One region of the Aliivibrio sp. 1S128 genome, then DNA from elsewhere that is predicted to be linked to it. Evidence: riboswitches for the same ligand, from Rfam matches in the RefSeq annotation. Region 1 holds a riboswitch; the other holds the start of a gene.
The links. A riboswitch is a leader RNA that binds a small molecule or an ion and turns the genes downstream of it on or off. The one in region 1 is predicted to bind lysine.

Region 1 (5,694 bases):
TACGTGAAGCGGTAGAAGATGTAGTACTTAACCGTCGTGATGATTCAACAGAACGCTTACTTGATATGGCAACAGAATATCTAGAACGAGCGGTCGGAAAAGTTGAAGATAAATCGGCTTTAGAGTGGAGAACATGGTCGGTAGAAAAACGCCTTGAACATTCTTTGGTTAAGGGAATTACAGATTTCATTGTAGAAGATACCGAAGAGGCTCGTGTGAATTCAGAACGACCAATTCATGTGATTGAAGGTCCATTAATGGACGGCATGAATGTGGTGGGAGATCTGTTTGGCGAAGGCAAAATGTTCCTACCTCAAGTGGTTAAATCTGCACGAGTAATGAAACAAGCCGTTGCCCACTTAGAGCCTTTTATCGACGCAACTAAAGATGTAGGTTCAACAAATGGTAAGATTTTATTAGCAACCGTAAAGGGCGATGTTCACGATATTGGTAAGAATATTGTAGGGGTTGTTCTTCAATGTAATAACTATGAAATTATAGATCTTGGTGTCATGGTTTCTTGTGAAAAAATACTTAAAGTAGCAAAAGAAGAAAACGTCGATATTATCGGACTTTCTGGTCTTATTACGCCATCACTTGATGAAATGGTCCATGTCGCCAAAGAAATGGAACGCCAAGGGTTTGATTTGCCTCTTTTGATTGGTGGTGCAACCACATCTAAAGCACATACCGCGGTGAAGATAGAGCAAAACTATTCTCAGCCAGTGGTCTATGTAAATAACGCCTCTCGTGCTGTTGGAGTGTGTACGTCATTACTTTCTAAGGAATTGAAACCTGCGTTTATTGAGAAGTTGGATATCGATTATGACCGCGTTCGTGAGCAGCATAGCCGTAAAACACCACGAACAAAACCAGTGTCATTGGCAAGAGCACGAGCGAATAAAGTCGATATTGATTGGGTTAACTACACGCCACCAGCTCCGGTAAAGTCAGGTGTACATATTTTTGATGATATGGATGTAGCGACTTTACGTGAATATATTGATTGGACTCCTTTCTTCATGACGTGGTCTTTAATGGGAAAATACCCTGCAATTTTAGATCATGAAGAAGTCGGTGAAGAAGCGAAACGCTTGTATAAAGATGCGAATGATTTGCTTGATCGTGTAGAGAAAGAGAAACTATTAAAAGCACGAGGTATGTGTGCGCTTTTCCCTGCTAATAGCGTTGATGATGATATTGAAGTTTACACCGATGAATCTCGTACCGACGTATTAAAAGTGCTGCATAACTTACGTCAACAAACAGAAAAACCAAAAGGCTTTAACTATTGTTTGTCTGATTATATTGCTCCTAAAAAGAGTGGAAAAGCCGATTGGATTGGTGGTTTTGCGGTGACAGGGGGGATTGGTGAGCGAGCTCTCGCTGACGACTATAAAGCAAAAGGTGATGATTATAATGCCATTATGATCCAAGCGGTTGCCGATCGTTTAGCAGAAGCTTTTGCGGAATATTTACATAAAATAGTACGTAAAGAAATTTGGGGGTATTCACCAGATGAAACCTTATCTAATGATGATCTTATCCGTGAAAAATACCAAGGTATCCGACCTGCTCCTGGTTATCCTGCTTGTCCTGAGCATACAGAAAAAGGAACATTGTGGGAGTTGATGAACGTTGAAGAATCGATTGGTATGTCGTTAACCTCAAGTTATGCTATGTGGCCGGGAGCCTCGGTTTCAGGTATGTACTTTTCACATCCCGATTGTCGTTATTTTGCGATAGCTCAAATCCAAAAAGATCAGGCAGAAAGTTATGCTGAGAGAAAGGGGTGGGATATGCTAGAAACAGAGAAATGGTTAGGTCCAAATTTAAACTAATCGTCTTAAAGAAAGTACTTTAAAACAAAAAGCCCATTCGTTATTAGCGAATGGGCTTTTTTAGATATTGTAAAAGAGAGATTTATTTTTCAAAGAGTTCTTTGTGTAATACTTTTACAGCTTGTTTTGATTCTGATTCATGAAGTAAGAAACATAAATTATGCTGACTTGCACCATAACAAATCATGCGTAAATTAAAGTCTTCTAAAGTACCAAATACTTGTTTAGCAGAACCTTTTGAATGGCTCATTTGGTTACCAATGAGAGCAACTAGGCATAGGTGGTGCTCTATTTCAACGGTACATAATTGCTCTAGTTCTTGTTGTGCTGCTGGTGGTAACTCAGGCGCTTTGCCATTGGTGTTCGTTTGATCAAGAGTTAAAGCAACACTCACTTCAGAAGTTGTAATTAAATCTACTGAGATTTGGTACTTTGCTAAAATTTTAAATACTTCGGCAAGAAAACCGTAAGCATGAAACATATTTGGGCTGTGCAGTGTGACCATTGTTTGGTTGCAACGTAAGGTTAACGCTCTAAATAGAGGTGAACTATTCACTGTTTTCTTTATCCACGTACCGCCTTTTTCTGGTTCTTTTGATGACCCCACAAAAACAGGAATTTGGTGACGAAGCGCTGGAAGCAAGGTTGATGGGTGTAGGATCTTTGCCCCATAATTCGCCATTTCAGAGGCTTCACTGAAACTAATTTCTGGAATAGGGGAAGCGGCAGAGGCGATGCGAGGATCGGTCGTGTAAATACCGGGAACGTCAGTCCAGATCTCTAATCCACATGCGCGAACTGATTCAGCAATCAAGGCGGCGCTGTAGTCACTGCCTCCTCGACCTAGAGTTGTTGTATTTCCATCGTTATCAGAGCCAATAAAACCTTGGGTTATGACAATATGTTTTTGGCATAAAGGAACCAGTTTTTCTTGAGCTAAGCGCGAGATGTCTTCAAGTTGTGGCTCACCTCTACCAAATTGAGAATCTGTACGTAATACCGTTCGAATATCAAAGCGAACAGCAGAATTACCACGTTCAATCAATAATTGGGTAAATAGATGAGTGGACATTAATTCACCACAGGCGACAAGGCGGTCAGTAAGTTCGTCGCTAGATTGAAGCGCCGCCGCATCTGCCGCTTTTTCTACATCATCCAAGATCTCAAGAATGGCTTTTTCTGGATAAATGGGATCAGAAAGTTGGTCTAATACAGAAAAATGAATGGATTTTAATTCTGAGAGGATCGCTTTTTTTCTTTGGTTATCTTGTGTGCCGTTGGCGAGTTCAACTAAAAGGTTAGTGACACCCGAGCAGGCACTGATAACAACAAGGTGAGTATTTTTATTTTGCTCTATGACATAAGCACTGCGGTTCATTGCTTCAAAATTTGCAACGCTTGTTCCGCCAAATTTAGCAACATTTATAGGGTTCACTTTCCTGTCTCCCGACTACATCCAATGTGGAAATAAATGTGAAGAGTCATAGCAAAAAATAAATAGCTGCTAGAAGCTCTCCACTTAAAATTAAGTGGCAATCGTAAGGATTCAGCCAATACGATCGATAAACCTCTCCCAAGAAGGTTTATCTCGGCACTGCTCTCCCTCACTTATTTGTTTGGGAGTTTGGGCTCCACAAATAAAGCTACCTAGTCAGTGCTCCTCTTCTGTGTATGTTTTATACAACAAAACATATGTTAACAATGTGCTTTTTTATGAAACAAATGTCAATCAATAGTAATGACTTTATTTTATTTTCTCTGGTTTAAAGTAAAAATGAGCGCTTTCTGGTTATTTTATATAGTTAAGTCACTCTAATTACTTCGTCTAATTGAGTTTAATTATTATTGTGTCTATTCTTTAATCACTAACATTTCAAGGAGTGAATAATGCAAAGTTTTATCCCGCCTAAAAGAACCCTTATGGGACCAGGTCCTTCTGATATATCACCTCAGGTATTGCAGGCATTAAGCAGGCCAACGATAGGGCATTTAGACCCGTTGTTTATTAATATGATGGATGAAGTGAAAGAGTTACTTAAATATGCATTTCAAACTGACAATGAATTTACTATTGCGGTTTCTGCCCCTGGAAGCGCGGGAATGGAAACCTGTTTTGTTAATTTAGTAGAAGACGGTGAAAAAGTATTAGTTTGTCGTAATGGTGTTTTTGGCGAACGAATGCGCCAAAATGTTGAGCGATGTGGTGGAACCGCGATTGTCATTGATGATAAGTGGGGCGAGCCAGTTTCTTTAAATAAAGTTGAAGAGGCTCTGCAACAACATTCAGATATTAAGATAGTCGCTTTTGTTCATGCAGAGACATCGACGGGTGTATTAAGTGATGCTGAAGCCATTTCAAATTTAGCTCGTCAGCATGGATGTTTAACCATTGTTGATGCAGTAACATCATTAGGTGGCGTACCATTATTGGTTGATAAATGGCAATTAGATGCGGTTTATTCTGGCTCCCAAAAATGTTTATCTTGTACTCCAGGCTTATCACCCGTGACGTTTTCTGAACGAGCTGTGGACAAAATGAAATCAAGAATCAAGCCTGTTCAAAGTTGGTTTTTAGATCAAAGTTTAGTGCTGTCTTATTGGAGTGGCGAAGGAAAACGAAGCTATCACCATACAGCGCCTGTGAATAGTTTGTATGCATTACATGAATCATTATTAATGCTTAAAAATGAAGGATTAGAAGCCGCTTGGAGTAGACACGCATTTTACCACCAAGAGTTAAAACAAGGGTTAGAATCGTTAGGTATTCAGTTTATCGTTGATGAAGCGTATCGTTTACCACAGCTTAATGCCGTTTATATCCCAGAAGGGGTTAGCGATGTGGAAGTGAGAAGTCGATTACTGAATGAATATAATTTAGAAATTGGTGCTGGGCTAGGGGATTTAGCCGGAAAGACTTGGCGTATTGGTTTGATGGGGTATGCGGCTAAGAAAGAGAATGTTGCATTATGCTTAAAAGCCTTATCAGATGTTCTTTAGATCATAAATAAAAGGCCGCTGAAAAATCAGCGGCTTTTTATTGTCAGTTTTATTTATTATTTTCTTTTTGGCGTAATTTTTCGTCGAGTTGCACCAAGTCAAATTTGTTATTTGGAAAAAGAAAAATGGCTTCTCTTCTAATATCTTCTGCTCTTTTTTCTTCCCCTAAAGCTTGGTAGGCAATAATCAGATTTTGATAAAATGCCGGTCTTGGTTTTGTTTTAATAAGCTCTTTTGACCAAGTGATATAAGGTGTGATTAATTCTGGTTTTTTGTTCACGATACCAATGGATAGTTGAGCCGATAATACATCCCAATTAAATCGGTCTTCCCAAACGACAGGATTAGTCACTTGAGCCAAAATATCAGGATTCATTGGTCGAGTTGTTTCAAATTTAGTTAATATCCAGTTAGTGTGCAGTGTTGAAAGCATATAAAAAGCAGTGACAATTGGCAGTACCAATGAGCTGACTCGCAGTGTGATTTTACTGATATCACTAATGCGGTATTTTTTATATTTACAGCTTAGTTGGTCTATCCAGAACAGAAGAATGATGAAAGTAAACCAGTGCAGCATAGAGTGGTAAAACGGATACTCTAATTGGCTATGAATGAAGATCGGAGCGATTAAAGCCAGTAGAGCAAATTGTGTATCTAGTTTACTTTTTCGTATTTTGAGTAAAACACCACCCGCGGCAAGCAATAAACCTAGAATCGCAACGATCCCCCCCTCTACACCCCAGTATAAAACTTCATTGTGAGGGTGATCCATTGAAGGCAATCCTGGTTTGTAACTTGATGATATTTGGTGCTGTTTTGCTGTGTATAATATGTATTCTGCTTCGTAATTTCCGTA
Region 2 (5,694 bases), on a different contig from region 1:
TTAACGTTACGATATTCAACATAGCCTCTTTTTTGTATCGCGGAGCCTACAAAATTCAAGCCACCACAAATAAAACGCTCCATTAAATATCGATCAGCTAATCGAATATCACTTTCAAAAATAGGTAAACCAGCTTGTTCAATCAACTGACTCATTTGACGTTTTTGTTGAGTTGTTGAAAAGTAAAGACCTACAACTGGTTGGTGGTGAAAAGTTGTTAATTGAATATTCTTAATAAGATAAGGAATATTCTCTGATTTCAATAAAGATTCATATTCAGATAAGCGTTCTTGTAAAATAAAGGCAACGGCTTGTTCATTCTCAACCAGTAAGTGTGCGATGTGGTCATCACATTTAACCCATAAGTCGATCAAAGTATTAGAGTTTATCTCTTTATTTTGTCGAGTAAGTAAAAAGCCACTCTGATATGAATTCAATGCTTACCCTATTCTTCTTTCAATTTTATTAAACTCACTGACAACCCAACCGCCAAACTCTTCTAATAAGGCAATGGTTGAACGTTTAGGGATTTTACGTCCTTTTAATAACATAACGACCCTTTCAATTTCAGTTTGTTTTTCTGGATAATATTCCAAAAATTTTCGAGCACAAAGCACAGGATGATCATACCAACCTTTATCTCTATGCATGACTAAAGAGTAGCAGCTTCGTAATAATTTTTTGGCTATCGTTTTTTGTTGTTCGACTTGAACATTAATGCTGGTACTCACTGATATTTTTTTTGTATATACCTGTAGCCACTCCTGTATATCCATATTCATATTTTTTGCGATTTCCCAGCTGGGTTCAAAATCACCAAATCGAGTAGATAAATCATCACCCAAAATACAAACACAACAATGACGAAGCCAAAAGCCCCAACTGAATATTGATTCTAGCTGCAATACTTCAGTTACTTCACCAATAGTAAAAGTAACCCCTGTGATTTGCGGGTATTTCGATTGAAACCTTATTTTAATGGTATTAATTAAGGTTTGTTCTTTATTGGTTAAGGGCACCGTTGTAATCAAGGTTACATCTAAGTTAGATCGTCCAGAAATTGCTTCACGCCTTGCTACGCTACCATATAGATAAATACTATGAATCGATTTAGGCACAGCTGAGCGGACATGAACAATAAGATCTTGAATGGCAGGTTCGAATTCTTTTTGAAAGGGTGAATGTTTATCAATATTAGGTAAAGTATAACGAGACACAAAGCACTCCAATCTGTGTAAACAAGAGGGTTATGATCGCGATTTAAGGAATAAAAAGCAATAAAAAACCGGCCATGATGACCGGTTAATTTATAACTAAAAAACGCTTATGCTGTTACTGTACGCTTTTTAGACAGAACCATTAAACCACTACAAACAAGGATAAAGGCAGCGGTAGAAGCAAGGAATGCCATCAATACAGAACCAGTAAAACCAAGCGCAATATAGCCAACCGCAGAAACAGCGGCAATTGATAATGCATAAGGTAATTGAGTTGCAACGTGGTCAATATGACTACAACGAGCCCCCGTTGAAGATAGAATTGTCGTATCTGAAATTGGTGAACAGTGATCACCAAATACAGAGCCCGCCAATACTGCCCCTAACATAGGTAAGATAAGCGTAATGTCGGTTGCACCAGCCATATCACCAGCAATTGGAAGCATAATACCGAATGTACCCCATGAAGTACCTGTACTAAATGCCATTAGACCAGATAATAGGAATAGAATTACTGGGATCCAATGAATACCAATGCTACCTTGCGCTAGACTAGATAGGTAAGAACCAGTTTGCATATCACCAATGACAGAACCAATAGTCCATGCAAAGAATAGGATTAAGATTGCACCAAACATCGATTTCGCACCAATCCACATTGTCATACCAATGTCTTTTAGTGATATATCCTGACGAAACACAGTAACTAATGAAGCGGCTAAACCAATTAAACCACCGTAGCATAGTGACGCGCCAACATTCGTATTTTCAAATGCACCCAGAATATTAAATTCTTTGCCGTCACTAATTAATGCTTGTCCACCCGTGTATATCATGAAGAAAATAGTTGCCACAATAAGTACGATAATAGGGAAAATCAAATCAGATACTTTACCTGTTTCACTTTCCTTAATATTTAATTCTTCATTTAAGTCTTTAGATTCCGCATTAACCGCTTGATCATCAAATCCATTACCACGCGCGGCTTCATTTTCATGATCACGCATTGGGCCAACATCTAATTGGAACCAAACAACAGCGAATACCATTAATAGTGCAAACACAGCATAAAAGTTCATAGGGATCAGGCGAACATAGGCACCTAATGCCGAATATTCAGTCACGCCGTGTGAAACTAAAATACCACCAATAATAGTAATGATATAAGCACCCCAACTTGAAGCTGGCATTAATACACACATTGGAGCGGCAGTTGAATCTAGAATATAAGCAAGCTTGGCTCTTGAAACATAAAAACGGTCAGTTACAGGGCGGGATATTGAACCAACAGCTAAGCTATTAAAATAATCATCAACAAAAATAAAGACACCAAGAGAAGCAGCAAGTAGTTTTGCACCACGTTTACTTTTAATTCTTGTTTGTGCCCATTCAGCGAATGCACGAGTACCACCAGAAAGAGTCAATAACGCTGTTGTCATACCTAATAAAATAAGGAAAGCAACAATACTCATATTCCAAGAATTAATAGAACCACCATCGATGAAAACACCTTTAACAGAACTAAAAGTATAAGACGCAGTGCCAGAAATGGAGTAATTAGACAGCAGAATTGCGCCTAAAACGATACCCACACCAAGAGAAAGTAGTACTCGGCGAGTAACAATTGCCAAGCCCAAAGCAACTAATGGGGGCAATATTGATATCGGAGAATTTGAAAAATCAGCTAAGTTCATGATCTACAGCAACCAGTTTGGTTGGAGATCTACTGCAGATACGGCGGTGCCGCTAAGGAAGTGAATAGAAAAACATTTCCCTACAGTAGCGCTCCATAGTTAAAAAATAAATTGACTATGGCAGTGTTATTCCTTTTCAAAATAACCCCAGCTAATACGTTTGATTAACGTAATTAACTTCGGCACTGACTCCTTTCAATTGCCGTCATCAGAATCACCCTATGACAATTTACTTTTAGGCAGTGCGCCTCTACCCGTTTAGGTGCGACCATTGTACGGGTTGAACACAATTTTGCAATACTATATATGTGTATTTTAACATTAGTACACCAGACCACTCAAATGGGTAGCCTATCAATATTTAATTACAACTTTCTCTATAAGAGGAAATACACTTTTAATATTCTTGTCATTAAGATTGTTTTTATTTATTAATTAAAAAATTTGTTATATTATTACAATGTTATATAATTAATTTATTATCAAAATAAATATAGGACCAAAAATGTCTGATACTATTAAAACACTACTAAACCTACGTAGCCTACGTGTATTGTCTCGTGAAATGACACTTGAACAATTAGAAGAAGCACTTGAAAAACTGCAGTCAGTTGTCGCTGAACGTCAAGAATCAGAAGCAGAAGAACGCTCTCAACTTGCTGAAAAACAAGCGAAACTTGAAGAATTCCGTCAAATGATGATCGAAAGTGGTATAGCTCCAGAAGATCTATTAGACACAATGTCTTCTACTACTGTAAAAACTAAACAAAAACGCGCTCCTCGCCCTGCTAAATATAAATTTTTAGATCATGCTGGCGCAGAAAAAACATGGACAGGTCAAGGCCGTACTCCATCAGCTCTTCAAACTCAACTTGATGCTGGTGCAGATTTAGAAGAGTTTTTAGTTTAATCAATAAACAAGCTCTATATAAAAAGGCGGTTCTATTAATAGAATCGCCTTTTTTATTTAACTTATTATTCAAAGCAATTTCAAATAAATTATATCTTTTCACCTTGTAATTGCTATTTATCTTGTTAGAAGACGTATGCTATACCAACATTTCCAGTTGAACCTGTCGTATGTTCTGTCATTGAACTATTCTCTGGATTTTCTTTCAAATACACATCGCTGATTTCAGCTGTAACATAACATTTGGCGTTAAATTAAATCAGTAAATAAGCCGATAAATCATTAATAAACTGTCGCTCTTAACATTAGATGCAACAACCTGCGTAGTACCCACAATGAATCCATTAGCAACCTCAATGCTTTAGAATTTATATAGCGAATATATGTAAACTAATTATGTATCATTGCACTATAATAATGCACCATATTAAGTTGTACTTTTACGTCTATTGTTGCCTTATTAACAAACTGCAGATGTAAAAAAGGCAGGTTATGATACCTGCCTTTTGATGTGCTGCTAGAAAAGTAGATTAACGATCATCTTCTCTGAAATTACTTGGGAGATTTAGTTTCATCTCATTCCAAATAAGGTTACCTTCAAGACCATATTGACGCATTCTTGGCATAACCGCATCTTTTCTTTCTTCTTCACAAATCTGCTTTAAATCACGGTAAAACTGTAAGGCAAGTTCACGAGCTTCTGGGTTTGAAAAATAGTAACTACCCACTCGAGCATATAGCTTTTTAAGACCATTAAAAATCAAGCCATATATTTGATTGCCAGATTTAAATGCTACACCTTGGAAAAGCATATAATCATAATAATTAAATGTTTTCGCAATTAAAATCTCTTCACGTTTCGCTGGATCTTTTTCATTATCTTCTTTGATTTCAGCTTTAAGCTTTGCTCCAAAAGGAGAAGCATCAATAAATGCATTCCAATTTTCAGCAGCTAAAAGTTGTTCACAAGAATCAATAACACGATCAAGGGTGCGTAAAGACCCTTCTTTATTCGTTTTAAATGCTTGTCTGATGAAAATACAACTAATATTCGTTCGAGCCGCTAATAGATCTTCAACAATAGATGTCGCATTATTAGCATCAACTAACGTCATTAATGTATCTAAAATATGAAGACCTGATGTCTCCATGTAATCATTTACTTTAGTTGGTTTACCATGTTGAATTGTTAACCATCCATCCCGAGCTAAACGTTGAAGTACTTCACGTAATGTCGTTCTAGTTACACCAATTAATTCTGAAAGTTCACGCTCTGCAGGTAAAATTGAACCAGGTGGAAAACGACCATTCCAAATACTTTCAATAATGTATTTTTCAGCAAATGCTGCAGGACTTTTTGCCTTAATAACCATACAAGTTTACAATCCGTTCTTTATATAAAATACTTTACTCATCATACCACCAGATCAATAATTTCTTAACCACTTATTAATTCAACTCTCTATTTTATACACATTTATTCCACTTCTAAGAACTAATCACTCTGAAAAATCAATACTAAATAACCCTTTTTGTTTATCTATTCTATCGGTTTTACTCATAAAACCGACCAAAGGCACATTTTGATCAATTTACCTATTTCCAAATATTGACTATTGATTTATAAAGAGTAAAGTTCAACCGTTTACCTTAGGGTTAAGTATGTTTAGGTAGTTATTTGGCAAAATAGTAAAATTTAGTTTTTTTTGTTATTTTTCTAAATAGTTGTTTATTTTAAATAATAACAATATGTTAGACGATTATTATCAACTCCCTACTTGCCCTTATTTTATATAACCAACGTAATAATGTAGAGAGCATCACATGTCTATTTCGCTAGGGAATGCATTTATCAAAAACTTTCTTGGTAAAG

Region 2: linked by a shared signal. The riboswitch ahead of A6E03_RS13715 (Na+/H+ antiporter NhaC family protein) and the one ahead of lysC (lysine-sensitive aspartokinase 3) in region 1 are both predicted to bind lysine.

Annotation. Positions count from the first base shown of each region.
Region 1 covers NZ_MAJV01000003.1:216,069-221,762, reverse strand. The annotation lists gene metH (methionine synthase) at 1-1,841, shown strand, start outside; gene lysC (lysine-sensitive aspartokinase 3) at 1,924-3,276, opposite strand; lysine riboswitch at 3,342-3,514, opposite strand; gene A6E03_RS02870 (alanine--glyoxylate aminotransferase family protein) at 3,729-4,838, shown strand; gene A6E03_RS02865 (PglL family O-oligosaccharyltransferase) at 4,888-5,694, opposite strand, start outside.
Region 2 covers NZ_MAJV01000106.1:22,371-28,064, reverse strand. The annotation lists gene A6E03_RS13725 (DNA polymerase II) at 1-437, opposite strand, end outside; gene A6E03_RS13720 (nucleotidyltransferase domain-containing protein) at 441-1,217, opposite strand; gene A6E03_RS13715 (Na+/H+ antiporter NhaC family protein) at 1,325-2,911, opposite strand; lysine riboswitch at 2,990-3,172, opposite strand; gene A6E03_RS13710 (H-NS family nucleoid-associated regulatory protein) at 3,417-3,821, shown strand; gene fadR (fatty acid metabolism transcriptional regulator FadR) at 4,352-5,194, opposite strand; gene nhaB (Na(+)/H(+) antiporter NhaB) at 5,646-5,694, shown strand, end outside.